One region of the Bacillus sp. GW823-FHT06A11 genome, then DNA from elsewhere that is predicted to be linked to it. Evidence: riboswitches for the same ligand, from Rfam matches in the RefSeq annotation. Region 1 holds a riboswitch; the other holds the start of a gene.

Evidence for each region. Region 1 has a riboswitch for thiamine pyrophosphate ahead of AC1Q8L_RS25375 (MTH1187 family thiamine-binding protein). Riboswitches for the same ligand answer to the same signal wherever they lie in the genome.
Region 2: linked by a shared signal. The riboswitch ahead of tenA (thiaminase II) and the one ahead of AC1Q8L_RS25375 (MTH1187 family thiamine-binding protein) in region 1 are both predicted to bind thiamine pyrophosphate.

The regions. Positions count from the first base shown of each region.
Region 1 is NZ_JBXAHS010000007.1:114,459-122,168, forward strand. It holds gene AC1Q8L_RS25365 (methyl-accepting chemotaxis protein) at 1-1,258, shown strand, start outside; gene AC1Q8L_RS25370 (non-ribosomal peptide synthetase family protein) at 1,396-4,977, shown strand; TPP riboswitch at 5,030-5,131, shown strand; gene AC1Q8L_RS25375 (MTH1187 family thiamine-binding protein) at 5,233-5,553, shown strand; gene AC1Q8L_RS25380 (ABC transporter permease) at 5,525-6,298, shown strand; gene AC1Q8L_RS25385 (ABC transporter substrate-binding protein) at 6,295-7,293, shown strand; gene AC1Q8L_RS25390 (ABC transporter ATP-binding protein) at 7,290-7,710, shown strand, end outside.
Region 2 is NZ_JBXAHS010000001.1:1,664,045-1,671,754, forward strand. It holds gene thiG (thiazole synthase) at 1-390, opposite strand, end outside; gene thiS (sulfur carrier protein ThiS) at 393-596, opposite strand; gene thiO (glycine oxidase ThiO) at 612-1,721, opposite strand; gene tenI (thiazole tautomerase TenI) at 1,714-2,334, opposite strand; gene AC1Q8L_RS08445 (ABC transporter substrate-binding protein) at 2,345-3,346, opposite strand; gene AC1Q8L_RS08450 (ABC transporter permease) at 3,343-4,095, opposite strand; gene AC1Q8L_RS08455 (ABC transporter ATP-binding protein) at 4,095-4,844, opposite strand; gene tenA (thiaminase II) at 4,813-5,508, opposite strand; TPP riboswitch at 5,594-5,697, opposite strand; TPP riboswitch at 5,758-5,869, opposite strand; gene AC1Q8L_RS08465 (SH3 domain-containing protein) at 6,139-7,293, shown strand; gene AC1Q8L_RS08470 (hypothetical protein) at 7,299-7,637, shown strand.

The sequences.
Region 1 (7,710 bases):
AGGTTCGTGGGTAACAATATTAGAACCAATTACAGATGGAGAAAACAATATTGTTGCAATTATTGCGGCTGACTTAGATGCTTCCATTGTTCCTATTACAAAAGAGAAGTTTATGATACAGGGCTTACTCTTTATCATTATTTCATTAGCGATTGCGACTATTACTCAATTCTTTATCGTGCGTCACTCGTTAGCGCCATTAAAAGATTTACGAGAAGGGTTACGTAAAATTGGTGAAGGTGACTTGAGTATTAAATTAAAAGAAAGACCAGATGATATTGGAATTATTAATGTTTATTTCAATAACACGATTGAAAAATTTAAAGGGATTATAGATAAAGTAAGGCAAACTGCTGAGCAAGTTTCTTCTTCTTCACAAGAATTGTCGGCGAGTACAGAGGAAAACAGCATGGCAGTTCAAGAGATTGCAAGTTCTATTGAAGGTTTAAGAGTAGGGGCACAGTCTCAAAAAACTTCAGTACAACAATGTTTAGGAATTGTACATGGAATGGAAGATAAGGTAGAAGAAATAACTGGGGCTGCAAAACAAGTTGCGGTTGCTTCTGAAGGTATGGAGCAACATTCAATTGAAGGTAATGAAGTGATTGGACAAATTATTAATCAAATGAGTTTAATTCAAAATGCAGTACAAGATTTATCTTCCATCATTTATTCGTTAGAAACAAGGTCAAAAGAAATTAGTGATATCGTAACTGTAATTACAGGTATTTCAAATCAAACCAATTTATTAGCTTTAAATGCTTCTATTGAGGCTTCACGTGCTGGAGCAGCTGGGAGAGGGTTTGCAGTTGTTGCTGATGAAGTACGAAAATTAGCAGAACAAACGGAAGCGTCTGCTAAAGATATAGCGAAATTAATTGGTGAAACACAAGCTGAGACAGAAGATGCTGTAGTTTCAATGCAAAAAGGTTCAAAAGAAGTAGAAACTGGAATTTCACTTGTTCAAAGTAGTGGAGATTTCTTTGAAAAAATCTCCAAATCAGCGCAATCTGTTACAGATCAAGTAAAAGCTGTTTCGGGTAATTCGAGTGACATTTTACAAAATAGCCAGAATATCGTTCAAGTCGTAAATGAATTATCACATATTGCAAACACTTATGCCAACAGCAGTAGTAATGTTGAAGAAAGCATGAAAGAGCAAGAAATATCAGTACAAGTTATTGCAGAATTAGCGACTTCTTTAAGTTGGCTTTCTCAGGAATTACAAGAGCTTATTGGTGAGTTTAAAAGCGAATAAGGAGAAAGTTCAATTCTAATCAAAGGGGATATCTCCGCTATTGATTATGAATTGAACGAATCTGCCCGTTAATAAGGGATGAAAAAGGTGTGAATTTTCACACCTTTATTATATTTAAGAGAGGAATTTACATAAATATGAAATTAGCAATTTCTTATAATGAGATGGTAAAAGAATTTTTAGGGAAAGTAGAAGGAAGTATTAAAATACCTAAAGATGTGCAAGGAACGGAACTTAGGATAAAAAGGAAAACTGAACTATTTCCAAATTTGACTCACATTGTAGATTTAATAGGAGCGACTGCAACGTGGTTATATCATATTTCTAAAGAAAAACATATTGTCGTGCTTTATCATGTAAGAGGAAGTTTATTTCCGATTACTATTGAAGTTTCTAATTTTCTCTCCTATGAAAGTTTGAATTTACAGATTGAAGAGCAACTGGAACAAATTAAAGAAATGAATGAGGAAGAAATAGAAGAGTTTCAAAACGGTAATACATTATATGAAATGTCACCTATTATTATTGGTGAAACATATTATGAGCTACAAGACACGAATACATTACAATTTGTATTTAGTAAAAATATGCAAAGTGTAGAAATAATATTTAATAGTGTTAATTGGAAGGAAACAACGATTACTCGTTATGCACAACAAATACAAGGTGTTTTAATTGGTACATCACAAAATAAGAATAATTATATAAAAAATTTTAATATTATTACAGAGGCCGAGATGGCACTTTATAGTCAAGTGAATGATACGACAGCAGTATATCCTGAGAAAAGTATCGTCGATATGTTCTATAATACTGTTACTCAATTTCCAAATCGTATAGCTTTATCTTCAAGGGAAGGTACTTTAACTTATGAGGAGCTAAATAAAAAAAGTAATCAAATAGCTCATATGTTAATTAAAAATGGCGTCCAATTAGGAGACTATGTTGGAATATTTATGAAACGTAGCATAGACACAGTAGTAAGTATGGTAGCTATATTAAAAGCTGGTGCAGCGTATGTTCCGATTGATCCAGATTATCCGGAAAGTAGAATACAGTACATTATTCAAGATAGCCAAGCGAAAGTTATATTGATGAAAGAGACGCCTATAACATGTGATGGGGTTCAAACAGTTTCAATGTATGATAGTGAAACTTGTGAAGATATAGATGTAAAGTTGTCTATTCATTGTGATGATGTAGCTTATATGATTTATACATCTGGTTCAACAGGGAATCCAAAGGGAACGATGTTAACACATAGAGGCGTTGTTAATCTGTACACTTGGATGCAAAAGCAATATGAATTGACAGAAGAGGATGTATTTGCCCAATTTCCTTCCTTTAGTTTCGATGCTTCTGTATGGGAGTCATTTGCTTCTTTATTCTGCGGAGGAAATTTGTATGTATTATTAGAGGAAGAGCGATTGTCTGTAGAAGCATTTGCAAATGCAATCTATAAAGTGAAAGCAACTTCGATCTTGGCATTAGCAACAATTTTTGTTCGACAAGTAGCAACTTATTTAGCAGAAGAAGATATATATAAGCTAGCTTCCCTAAAAAGAATTGCGATTGGCGGTGAAATGTTGCCTGTAGAGGTTATTAAATTGTGGAGAGAAAGAATAGGTACAAATGTTGAAATTCATAATGTATACGGACCGACAGAATGTACTGTAGTGACGACAACCTATAAAATACCTAGTCAGTTAAATGAGGATGTTGCGAGTATTCCCATTGGTAAACCATGTGCTAATTATCAAGTTATGATTTTGGATGAGAATATGAATCTTTGTCCAATTGGTGTACCTGGTGAATTATATATAGATTCAGTAGGATTAGCAAAAGGGTATTTTAATAAGCCTAATAAAACAATTGAAGCTTTTATTCAGAACCCTTTCAATCCTATAGTTAATATATATAAAACAGGTGATATTGTTAAGTTGTTAGAGGATGGAAATATAGAATTTTTACATCGGAAAGATGATCAAGTAAAGATTAGAGGACATCGTATTGAACTAGGAGAAATCCAAAGTAAAATTTCTCAAAATCATAATATAAAAGAAAATGCTGTTTTTGCTAAGAAGAGTAAGGAAGGTAGCCAATATTTAATCGCGTTCTATACAACTTTAAATAAAAAAGAAATACCAGAATTAGTTTATCAGTTACAAGAGCAATTACCAGATTATATGGTGCCATCTAAACTAATTTATATTAATGAATTGCCACTTACACCTAATAAAAAGATTGATGTTAAGAAGTTAGCTCAGCTAGAAGAAAAGTATGAACCGGTTCGTCTACAAGAATATGTTGCACCTTCTAATAAAGCAGAGAAACAAATAGCGCGCGCTTGGGCGGAAGTATTAGGAATTTCAAAAGTTGGAGTACATGATGATTTCTTTACAATTGGTGGACATTCATTAAAAGTATTACGAGTCTTAACATTGTTAAAAGAAGATTTTTCACATTTAACAATTCAAGATTTCTTTAAAGAAAGAACGATATATGGATTAGCTCGAATTGAGCGAGAAGTAAAAGTAGAGAAAGAAGAAGTATTTCGTGAATATAAAGTGATTCACGAACCAGATACTATTACGTATGCAAACGTTTTGGAAGAAACCCAGATTTTAAATGTCTTTTTAACAGGAGCTACTGGTTATTTAGGATCACACATATTATATGAATTGTTGAGAGATACATCTGCTACTATTTATTGTTTAGTAAGACCAACCAAAGATGTGCAACAAAGAATTATAGATACATTAACAGGCTACTTTAGTGATATATGTGAAGAATGGTTACAGCGTATACAGGCCGTAGCTGGTGATCTGGGGGAAGAGTATCTTGGGATGAGCGAAGAAGAATTTATGTTCATCAGTTCTAAGATGGATACGATAATTCATTGCGGTGCAGATGTAAGACATTTTGGAGATGTAAAACAATTTGAAAATATAAATGTCCAAGGAACTAGCCGTATGCTAGCATTAGCGGAGAAAGGTGCTACATTCCATTTTATTTCTACAATTGGTATCCCGTTAGAATTAGCGGTAGATCAATGGGATACATACATGAAAACTGGTGATTTTAATTACAGTGTAGACTTAGAGAATGTATATTCAAATAGTAAACTACAAGCGGAAAACATTGTTCGTGAAGCAATGAAAAATGGTTTGCGCGGAAATATTTATCGTGCAGGTAATTTAGCATGTCATTCAGAAACAGGTTCGTTCCAACAAAATATTGAAGGAAACGCATTTTATCGTCTTATTAAAACAATGCTATTAATTGGGAAAGCACCAAATGTGAAGTGGAAAGTTGATTTCACACCAATTGATTTTGCTAGTAAATCAATTGTATCGTATTTAAAAGATTCGCAAATTGTAGGAGAGACGTTACATATTTGTCATCCACAGCAAATTGAGTTTGAACAATTTATACAGTTAATTGGAGAGTGTGGATACAATCTTAAAATGGTTCCACTTTCAGAATATGTAAATACCGGACTTGAATTAGCGAAGGAAAATGAAGTAATAGCAGAGTTAATTGCTTCTCAAGTTGCAGGAGATGGAGCGCAGCAATCTGAAATTGTAATGGGTACGCGTAGAACGAATGAATGGATTAAGAAAAAAGAATTGATAGTACCAGCAATCAATAAAGAATTTATACAGCAGTTATTAGCTCATGGTGAAAAAGTTGGATATTTTCCAAAAATAATGAAATGATTATGCATGCTTTTGTTTGTTCAATAAAATAAATCATGCTACAATGAAAACGAATTAAGGACCGGGGAGCCAATTGGCTGAGAGGATGTAAGTAAACATCGACCCTCAACCTGATCTGGATAATGCCAGCGTAGGGAGTTACTTAAAGTGATGTAGCATATGTTATTCTATAATAACTTGCATACAAGGCTTTCCTACGCAGTAGGAAAGCCTTTTCTTATTTTTGAAATCTAATTTTATAAGGGGGATTTTATTATGTCACAACAAGTTACAATGTCATTTTCAGTAGTACCACAAGCGAAAACGAAAGATGTATATTCTGTTGTCGATAAAGCAATTGAAGTTGTGCAACAATCGGGAGTTCGTTATGAAGTAGGGGCAATGGAAACAACTTTGGAAGGAGAATTAGATGTACTTCTTGATGTCGTTAAACGTGCACAACAAGCTTGCGTCGATGCTGGAGCAGAAGAAGTGATTACTTCTATTAAAATCCATTATCGTCCAAGCACTGGTGTAACGATAGATGAAAAGGTTTGGAAGTACCGTGATGAATATGCAAAACCAGAAGCAATCTAAACTTATTACAACTATTTGGCTTATCCTTCTCATTGCGATATGGGAAGGATCTGTTTCATTATTTAAAATCGAACCGTGGATTTTACCAAAGCCTTCTGCCATTGTTCAAGAATTAATTGGGATGAAAGATTTACTATTACCAAATACGATGCAAACACTGCAGGAAGTTATAATTGGACTATTCTTTGCAATTTTATTGGGGACGAGCATCGCAATTATTATGGACGTTATACCGTTATTTCGTATTTTAATAAATCCATTGCTCGTTATTTCGCAAACAATTCCAATTGTTGTACTTGCACCGCTATTTATTATTTGGTTTGGATATGGGATGTTGCCGAAAGTAATGGTCGTAATACTCGTTTGTTTCTTCCCAATTGCGCTTAGTATTTTAGAAGGTTTTCAAACAGTAGATAAAAACATGTTGAAGCTGTTACAAACAATGAAGGCGACAAAATGGCAAGTTTACCAGAAAGTAAAATTTCCAGCAGTGCTTCCATACTTTTTCTCCGGTTTAAAAATTGCAGTTACATATAGCGTAATGGGGGCAATTATCGGAGAATGGCTCGGTGCAAGTGAAGGATTAGGCGTTATGCTTACGAGGGCTACAAAATCCTTTTTGACTGCCCGAGTATTTGGTGTTGCAGCAATCATCGTTATAGTGACATTATGCCTGTATTTTATCGTAGAGTTTATGGCAAGAATAACAGCACCATGGATATATAGAAAGGACGGCAGAAAATGAAAAAAGGTTTGAAAGTTATGTTAGCTGCCTTAGTAGCGGTAGGTGTGGCTGGATGTAATCCGGCGAAGAAAGAAGAAAGTGCAAGTAAAGATCAAAAAGTAAAAGTAGTATTAGATTGGTTTCCAAATACGAATCATACTGGCTTGTATGTAGCGCAAACGAAAGATTATTACAAAAAGCAAGGATTAGATGTAGAAATTATTCAACCAGGTGACAATGTAACAGCAGAGCAAATGATAGCATCAGGAAAAGCAGACTTCGCAATAAGCGCACAAGAAAATGTAACATTAGCTCGTGTGGAAGGAATTCCTGTTGTATCTGTAGGAGCGATTATTCAGCACAACACTTCAGCGTTTGCATCGCTTAAGAAAGATAATATGACGTCACCGAAAGATTTTGAAGGTAAACGTTATGGCGGCTGGGGAGGACCAGCGGAAGAAGCGACATTAAAGACGATTATGGATAAGCATCAAGCTGATTTTAATAAAGTTGAAAAAATCATCTTAGGACAAACAGATTTCTTTAAATCAATCGGCCGTGATGCAGATTTCGAATGGATTTATTACGGTTGGGATGGTATTGAAGCGAAGCGCCAAGGAAAAGAGTTAAATACGATTATGGTGAAAGACTTAGATCCAGCGCTTGATTTCTATAGTCCTGTTATTATTACGAGTGAAAAACATACGAAGCAAGATAAAGACTTTGTGAAAAAGTTTATGAGTGCAACAACAGAAGGTTATAATTTTGCAATTAAGGAACCGAAAGAAGCTGCTGATATTCTAATTAAAGCTGTTCCAGATGTAAATAAAGATTTAGTTCAAGAAAGCCAGAAATGGTTAAGTACGAAGTATCAAGATGATGCGAAAGCATGGGGAGTACAGAAGGAAGAAATTTGGACGAATTACATGAATTTCTTATATGACAACAAAGTTATTAAAAAGAAAATCGATGTAAAAGATGCTTTTACAAATGAATTCCTTCCAAGTGAAAAATGAGCGGATTACAAATAAAAAATATAGTGAAATCTTTCGACGGAAAGAATGTATTAGAGAATATTAGTGCCTCTATACAAGAGGGAGAGTTTGTTTCTTTTGTAGGACCGAGTGGTTGCGGGAAAAGCACATTATTAAACATGATTGCAAATGTTGAAAAACCAACAAGCGGGAACGTAATGTATAAAGATAAGCAAGTACAAGAGCAAGATGTTGTTAGTTATATGCCACAACAAGATTTATTACTACCGTGGCGATCAGCTTTGCAAAATATCGTTCTTCCGTTAGAAATTGAAGGAAAGCCGAAAAAACAAAGGCTGACAGAAGGAATGGAAGCATTAAAGCAGTTCGAACTAGATGAATATGCAGACCATTATCCAGATGAATTGTCTGGTGGTATGCGTCAAAGAATTAGTTTTC
Region 2 (7,710 bases), on a different contig from region 1:
GTACGGAAGTACGATAAATCCTTCTTCCAGTAACATTTCAGATGCCTTTAACGTTTCTACCGGATCCGGTAATAACGTTCTATCATCACCAATAACTTCTACCTTTATCATGTCACAAAGCCCAGACGCTTTTGCTAATTTTGCAATGCGAACAGCCTCTTCAGCATTTTTTGCCCCTGCTGTATTTGGTAATAACGTATATTTTTTCACATCAAGTTTCTCTAATAAATTAGGTTGCTTTGCATCAAAGATATCCATACGACGTACTGCAAACGTTAAAATTTCAGCTTCAGAAACGTCAATTGCCTTTTGCTGTACGTCAAAATCAGGGAATTTACCTGTACCTAATAAAAGTCTAGAATGAAATGAAAATGGTCCAATGTTCAACATAATCAACCGCCTCCTACGAAAGTTACAATCTCAATTTGATCTCCATCAAAAACAGATGTATCTGTATGATCATCTTTTTGTAAAATATCTTTATTACGCTCTACTACAACAATTCTGTTATCTAACTCTAAATGTGTAAGTAACTCAGCTACTGTTTTTACACTCGCTGGCACTTCAATTTGGTTACCATTAATTTTTAAATTCAAACTTCCATCCCCTTTCTAAACTCTTCTAGAAAGCAAGGAATCTAGCAAATGATTCTCTTGCTTTCCTTCTATTAAATCAGCCATATATTGGCCAGAAATAGGACTTAATAAAATACCGTTCCGATAATGGCCCGTACAAGCATATAAACCTTTTATTTCTTCATGCTCTCCCATATAAGGAGCTTCATGATTCGATTGTGGTCTTAATCCTGCCCACGCGCTTTCCCATTCTGCTTCTTTTAAAGCTGGCAATATTGTATAAGCACGCTCTAATATAGAAGTTATACTTTCTGGCTGCACAGTTTTATTGAACGTATGGTGCTTCATTGTTGCCCCAATTACGTAACGTCCACCGCGCTTTGGAGTAATGTAAAATCTTTCTTGAAAAATAGGTGCTTTTAAAAGTTGTTTTCTACTTCTTACCGCAACCACTTCTCCTTTAACTGGATATGTACCCCAATCGCGGTGAAAATAATTGAGTAACTTCGTGCTCCATGAACCTCCTGCAATAACGACTTTCTCACATGTGACAATACCTTCACTTGTAATAACTCCAGTCACTTTATTATTTTCAATACGAATATCAAATACTTCTGTCTGTTCATATATATCAGCACCTGACATTGCCGCAGAATGTGCGAATGCTTTCGTAAGCTCTGATGCAATAACATGACCGTCTTTCGGATAATATACTGCTCCTATAATGGATTCGGATAGATACGGCTCTTTTTCCCGCACATGGTCTCCCGTTAGAAAGTAGGAATCTTCACCTGTTTTTTGCTGCCAATCCATAATGTGAAGGATTCTTTTCTTCTCATCTCCATTTTGAGCAATACGATAAATTCCTTTTTCTTCATATCCAATATCAATACCCGTCTTTTCACGTAAAACTGTTGCAAGTTGTGGAAATATAGCTCGGCTTTCTCTAGCAAGTTCAAATAGCGGATCATACGCATCCCATTCTGCCTGAACACCAAGTAGACCAGCAGCTGCTTTTGAAGCTTCCGATGCAATTCTTTGCTTCTCTACAATCGCTACTTTATGTCCTCTTTCTGCTAGAAAATGTGCAACTGAACTACCAATTACACCACCACCAATAATCGCTACATCATACTTCTCACACATGTTTTTCCGCCCACTTTCTTATTGATTCCTTATAAGATTTCGCTTTGCTATACGGGTCACTACTACTTACAATTCCGGACATAACTGCTATACCGCTTACACCGTTAGTAAGGACATCCACTGCGTTTTCTGGAGTAATTCCTCCAATTGCTGTAATCGGTATAGATAAACACCTTGCAATGTCAGAAATTTCTTCAAGCCCTCTCGCTGGCACACCTTTTTTACAATCTGTCGGAAATACATGACCATAAACGAGTGAATCCGCTCCATTTTTAAATGCTACTATCGCTTCATCTAGCGAATGCACAGAATAACCGACATGCAAATACGAAAACTTTTCTTTCACTGACTTTACATCTGTGCTTCGATACCCTAGTTGAACACGAGGAATATTTAATAAAATTGCAATATCAATTCGATCATTTATGACAATTTTAGAAGCCGGAAAGCCTTCCATTAAAAGACTTTCCACACCTTCATATAACTCCTTCGTACTCTTCTCACGCTCACGAATATGCAAATAATCAATCTCACTCTCAATTTGCATCGCTACATTCACTAACTCTTCGAATGGCATATGGCCATTTGAGATTACGTGGAGCTCATTTTTCATATTCATTCGCCTACTTTAAAATATTTTCGAATAGTTCATCGGCTGGAACGGTTTCTTTCGTCATTCCTTTGTCCTTCAGCCATTTATTTTGTTTCTCCCAAGATTCTTTTGAATCTGATAAAAATGGCTCATCTTTCGTTTCCATCTTCTCTAATAAAATTTTCATACTTTCCTTTTCAACTTCTGGCACAAGTGGGAAGTTTTCTTTTTCTTGATGATTTAATAAAATATTCAATGCTTCATCTGGGTTTTTCTTCATGAAATCATAGCCTTTTTTCGTACCACGTAAGAAAGCTTGCAACGCTTCTTTATCTTTTTTCAACGTTTTATCACCTGTTACAAACACAAGTTCATGATAGTTCGGTACTCCGTAATCAGCTGGATTAAAGTAAGCTGGTTCATGGCCTTCATGACGCATAACCGGTACTTCATGATTAATGTATGCCCCTGTTACCGCATCCACTTTTTTCGTAATTAAGGCTGGTACTAAATCAAATCCAACATCAACTACTTTCACTGTATCAGGATTACCACCAGCTTCTTTTACCATCGTTTTTAAATACATCTCACTTAAAGGTGTTCCAGAATATCCTACTGTTTTTCCTTCTAAATCTTTCGGTGATTGAATACCCGCTGATTTCAGCGATACGACATGATTTAATGGTGAACGTACGACAGCCCCAATTGATTTCACTGGAATTTGCTCATTTGCTCTTGCCATAACAACATCTGGCTGATAATACAAGCCAACTGTCACCTTCCCTGCTGCTGCCAATGTTAATGGATCAGTCGGATTAGAAGGGAATTTAATATTTACCTTTACACCTTCTTCTTTAAAGTATCCTTTTTCAATTGCTGCATAAATAAAGCTATGTACCGCATTTGGATACCAATCTAACATGACTGTTATTTCTTTCTCTTTTTTACTTTTTTCTGATGCTGAATTACTCGAACATCCTGTAATCATTGCAATTAATAATGTAAACACAAAGATGCGCTTTAAAAATTTCATGAATGCTTCCTCCAACTAATGAATTTCTTTTCTAATATGGAAATAAGTACGACGAAGAAAATAGCTAATAATGATAACAATACAATGGGTGCAAATACGCCAGCTCCATCTAACTGCGTCATCATTCTCTTACTGAAATATCCAAGTCCAGCTTGTGCACCGAGCCATTCTCCAATTGCTGCTCCGATAACACTAAGCGGAACTGCAATTTTTAAAGCTGAGAAAAAATAAGGAAGAGCAGACGGCAACTTTAATTTAAGAAAAATATCTCTTTTCGTTGCTCCATATGTAACTAAGAGCTCCTCCCATTCTTTTTTTGTACTACGCAGTCCATCATACGTATTGACCGCAATCGGGAAAAACGTAATTAAAACTGTGACAACAACCTTACTCCAAATTGTGTATCCAAACCATAAAACAAATAGCGGAGCAAGCGCAGTAATCGGAATCGTTTGTGAAGCAACTAATAATGGATAAAATGCTCTTTCCATCCATGTACTCGCATTCATTAACATCGCTAGCCCTACACCTAATACGATAGAAATAACAACACCTATTAAAACGACGTATAACGTTGCAGGTAAATGAACCGTAAATAATATGTCTTTTAGTTTCCATATCTTCATTACAATCGCAGACGGTGACGGTAAAATGTACATCTCATCTACAATTCTTGCTCCTATTTCCCACACAGCTAGTAAAATACTAGAAAGTGTAATAGCAGGAACTAATTCTTTCAATCGGTTCATCACACAAGTACCTGCCTTTGTAACATACTAAGAAGCTCATCTTTCAGCGCTAATACTTCCGGTTTATATAAATCTTTTCGTGTTCTGTTATGATCAAGTGGTACAATCCGCTCAGTCAAAGTCGTTATCGGCTGCTGTTCCACTACTAAAACTCGGTTCGAAAGAAATAACGCTTCTTCAACATCATGAGTAATGAATAAAATTGTTTTTTCCCACTCTTGCCATTGTTCAAACAGCCATTCTTGCAAAGAGGCCTTCGTTAAAGCATCTAACGCGCTAAACGGTTCATCTAATAACAATATCTCCCCGCCCGTTAACAAAGTTCGGATAAAAGATACGCGTTGCCTCATACCACCAGATAAATCTTTCGGATGTTTTGTCTCATATCCTTGTAAACCAAATTTATATAACAGTTCCTTTGCCTTTACTTGTGCTTCTTTCTTCTGTACACCTTGGCACTCTAGCGGCAGAGCAGCATTCTCAATAATTGTTCTCCACGGCAAAAGCATATCTTTTTGCGGCATATATCCTACAGGATGGTGCTTTGTTTCTGTCAGTTCTATCTTTCCAATACTTACCTTCTCTAGGCCTGTAATAAGGCGAAATAAAGTACTTTTCCCACATCCACTCGGTCCGATAATACTGACAAACTCTTTCTCATGTATAGAAGCATTTAATTCATGGATGATTGCTTTCTCATCGTAATGAAAAGAAACATTATGAAACTGTAGTATGTTCTTGCTCCTCAAATCCCCACATCTCCTTACGATAGGACATATCCCAGAATAAATATTCAAATCGACTGGAATATAAGAAAATCTCCTCTAATCTATCTAGTTCTTTCTCAGACTTTCCAACTGCCATTTCATTTAATAAATCTATTAACCAAATACAAAGATTACCGTATTCTTCCGAACTATATCCTTGAATCCACTCACCAAAAAACTCATGATCTCTTGCTCCAGGAATATCATTTAAACGCTTTCCAATTTCCCAGTAGCTCCACATACATGGAAGAAGCGCTGCTATTAATTCTGCAAGTGTGCCATTTTGAGATACAGACATCATGTAATTTGTATAAGCTAAATTTTTAGCAGATGGTTTCGCAGACTCTATATCCTCTATAGAAATTCCAAGTCTTTTTGCATATTGTTTATGGATTGTCATTTCGCCATTTAATATCCCATCAATTTGTTCAGCGAACTTTCCCATTACTTGTGGATTCGTTGCTTTTACAACACCAATCGCATATAACTTTGCATAATCTAGCAGATATAAATAATCTTGAATAATATAATACTGGAATTTATCTTTTTCTAACGTGCCATCTCCCATACCCACTACAAACGGATGATTATGACTCATCTCCCAAACCGGTTGCACAGTTTCTAATAATCTATCACAAAATTTCATTTCTCTATCCCCTTTCAATATATGTATCTAAATAAAAAACCACTTCTATATATAAGAAGTGGTTACAGCAAATAAAATTATACATTTATTCGATGTTCCACTTCCCTTCGCTAGTATTACCTAGATCAGGTGTTATAAGGGTTAAGGATTATTCCTCTCTCAGCAAATCAAGCACCCCTAGTGGTTTCAATATGAAATTTTCAAATAAAAAAGCCCCGTTTCTATACGCAAAGAAACGGGGACTCATTGTTAGTGTCCGAATTGCTTCCCTACGCTAGCATAATCTAGATCAGGTAATAAAAAGGATCAAAGGCTTACGGCCTACTCTCAGCTGGCAACACCAGCTCTCCTAGCAAACTATAAAATTATCACTGTCAGTATAACACCCTAATAAGACATCATCAACTGTTTTAATTTTCTTAATTATCAACAAAATATTGAAGTTATACAATACATACATTCTATTTTAGAAAATAAAACCCAAATTAATTGTATAAAAAGGAATCATTATCCTCAAAAAATTTATTTTTATATTGATTTCATATTACATTTATGTGAATACACCCACTATATTATATCTTTATACTATAATAAAATTACAACTATACAACTAGAGGAGGTCTCTATTCCATGAATATGAAAGCTACGGCTTTAACAGCAACTACTGTAGCGATTGCTTCTTTACTTCCTTCTATGGGTGAAACAAATGTACAAAAAGCAAACGCTGAACAATTATCTAATGTTAAAACTGGGTATGTCAAAGTCGATCAAGTAGCATTACATACAGAAGATAACGTAAAAAGCACATCAATTGATACAATTCGCTTTAATACAAAAGTGAACATCCTTGAAACAACTAATGGTTGGTATAAAGTATCTGTTCATAATAAAGTAGGTTATGTACAAAAAGATGCTATTTTACTAAAAAACAAACTTCAATCTAATGATCAATACATCGTCAATGCTAATGCATTAAACGTTCGCTCTGAACCTAATTTAGAATCTTCCATTTTAGATGTATTACCAAATGGCAAGTTTATTACCGTTCAAGAAGATCAAGGCGAATGGTATAAAATATCACATAATGGCCAAACGGGTTACGTACAAAAAGCATTCATCTCTAATGGTTCACAACCCTTAGTAAAAGGAATCACCGTTCAAAATAATACAAAATATACTGTTGCAACACCTAATCTGAATGTACGTAGCAACACTAGTACAAGTAGCGCTCTACTCGGTTCATTACAAAACGGTACACAAGTACAAGTAGTAGAAACTGTAGGAACTTGGTATAAAATTCGTTTTGGCACAGGATACGGATATGTAGCAAAACACTATGTAGTACAAAATCAACCACAGGCTAAAACAGATCAGCCTTCATCTATTCCAGCTGCTTTCAAATTCCCTGCTCAAGGAAGAATTAGCTCAACCTTTGATATACGCTGGGAACAAATGCATTATGGTATAGATATTGCTGCTCCAGGGAACGTCTCTATCCAAGCTGCTGCTGCAGGTAAAGTTGTGAAATCTTATTATTCAGCTAGCTATGGCAATGTTGTGTTCATTGCGCATCAAATCAATGGGAAATTATATACAACTGTTTATGCTCATATGAAGGATCGTACTGTACAAACTGGTGATCAAGTACAAGCTGGACAATTAGTAGGTCATATGGGCAACACAGGTCATTCATACGGGCAACATCTTCATTTTGAATTACATAATGGAGAATGGAATTTTGAAAAAACAAATGCAGTAAATCCACTGCCATATTTAGTTAGGTAAATTGTATGCCACGCAATATACCTCTTATAATTGAATACGCAGCCTTTTTAGGTTTAATCTGTTGTTTAATCATTTACAATACAAACATTGTATTTTTATCTATTATTATTGCTTTTGTTGCATTAGAAATTATGATGGAATCATTTCAAGTGCAACTAAAACAAAAAATTGCCCATATTTATAACGCTATATTTCTTTTGAGTGCTCTCATAACAAATATAATTAGTAATGGCTTTTATTTATCTACTGTATTTCCAGTATTCTTTATGGCTGTTTTATTATTTGTAGCTAGATATATTAATGTCCCTTATAACCAAAAACAAAAACAAGAACAAGAAGCTTAGAAAGAGGAGACACTGTGTACCAATCTTTCAAAGATACTCCAATAAAATACATATTGCATTTGTATAAGAAAGC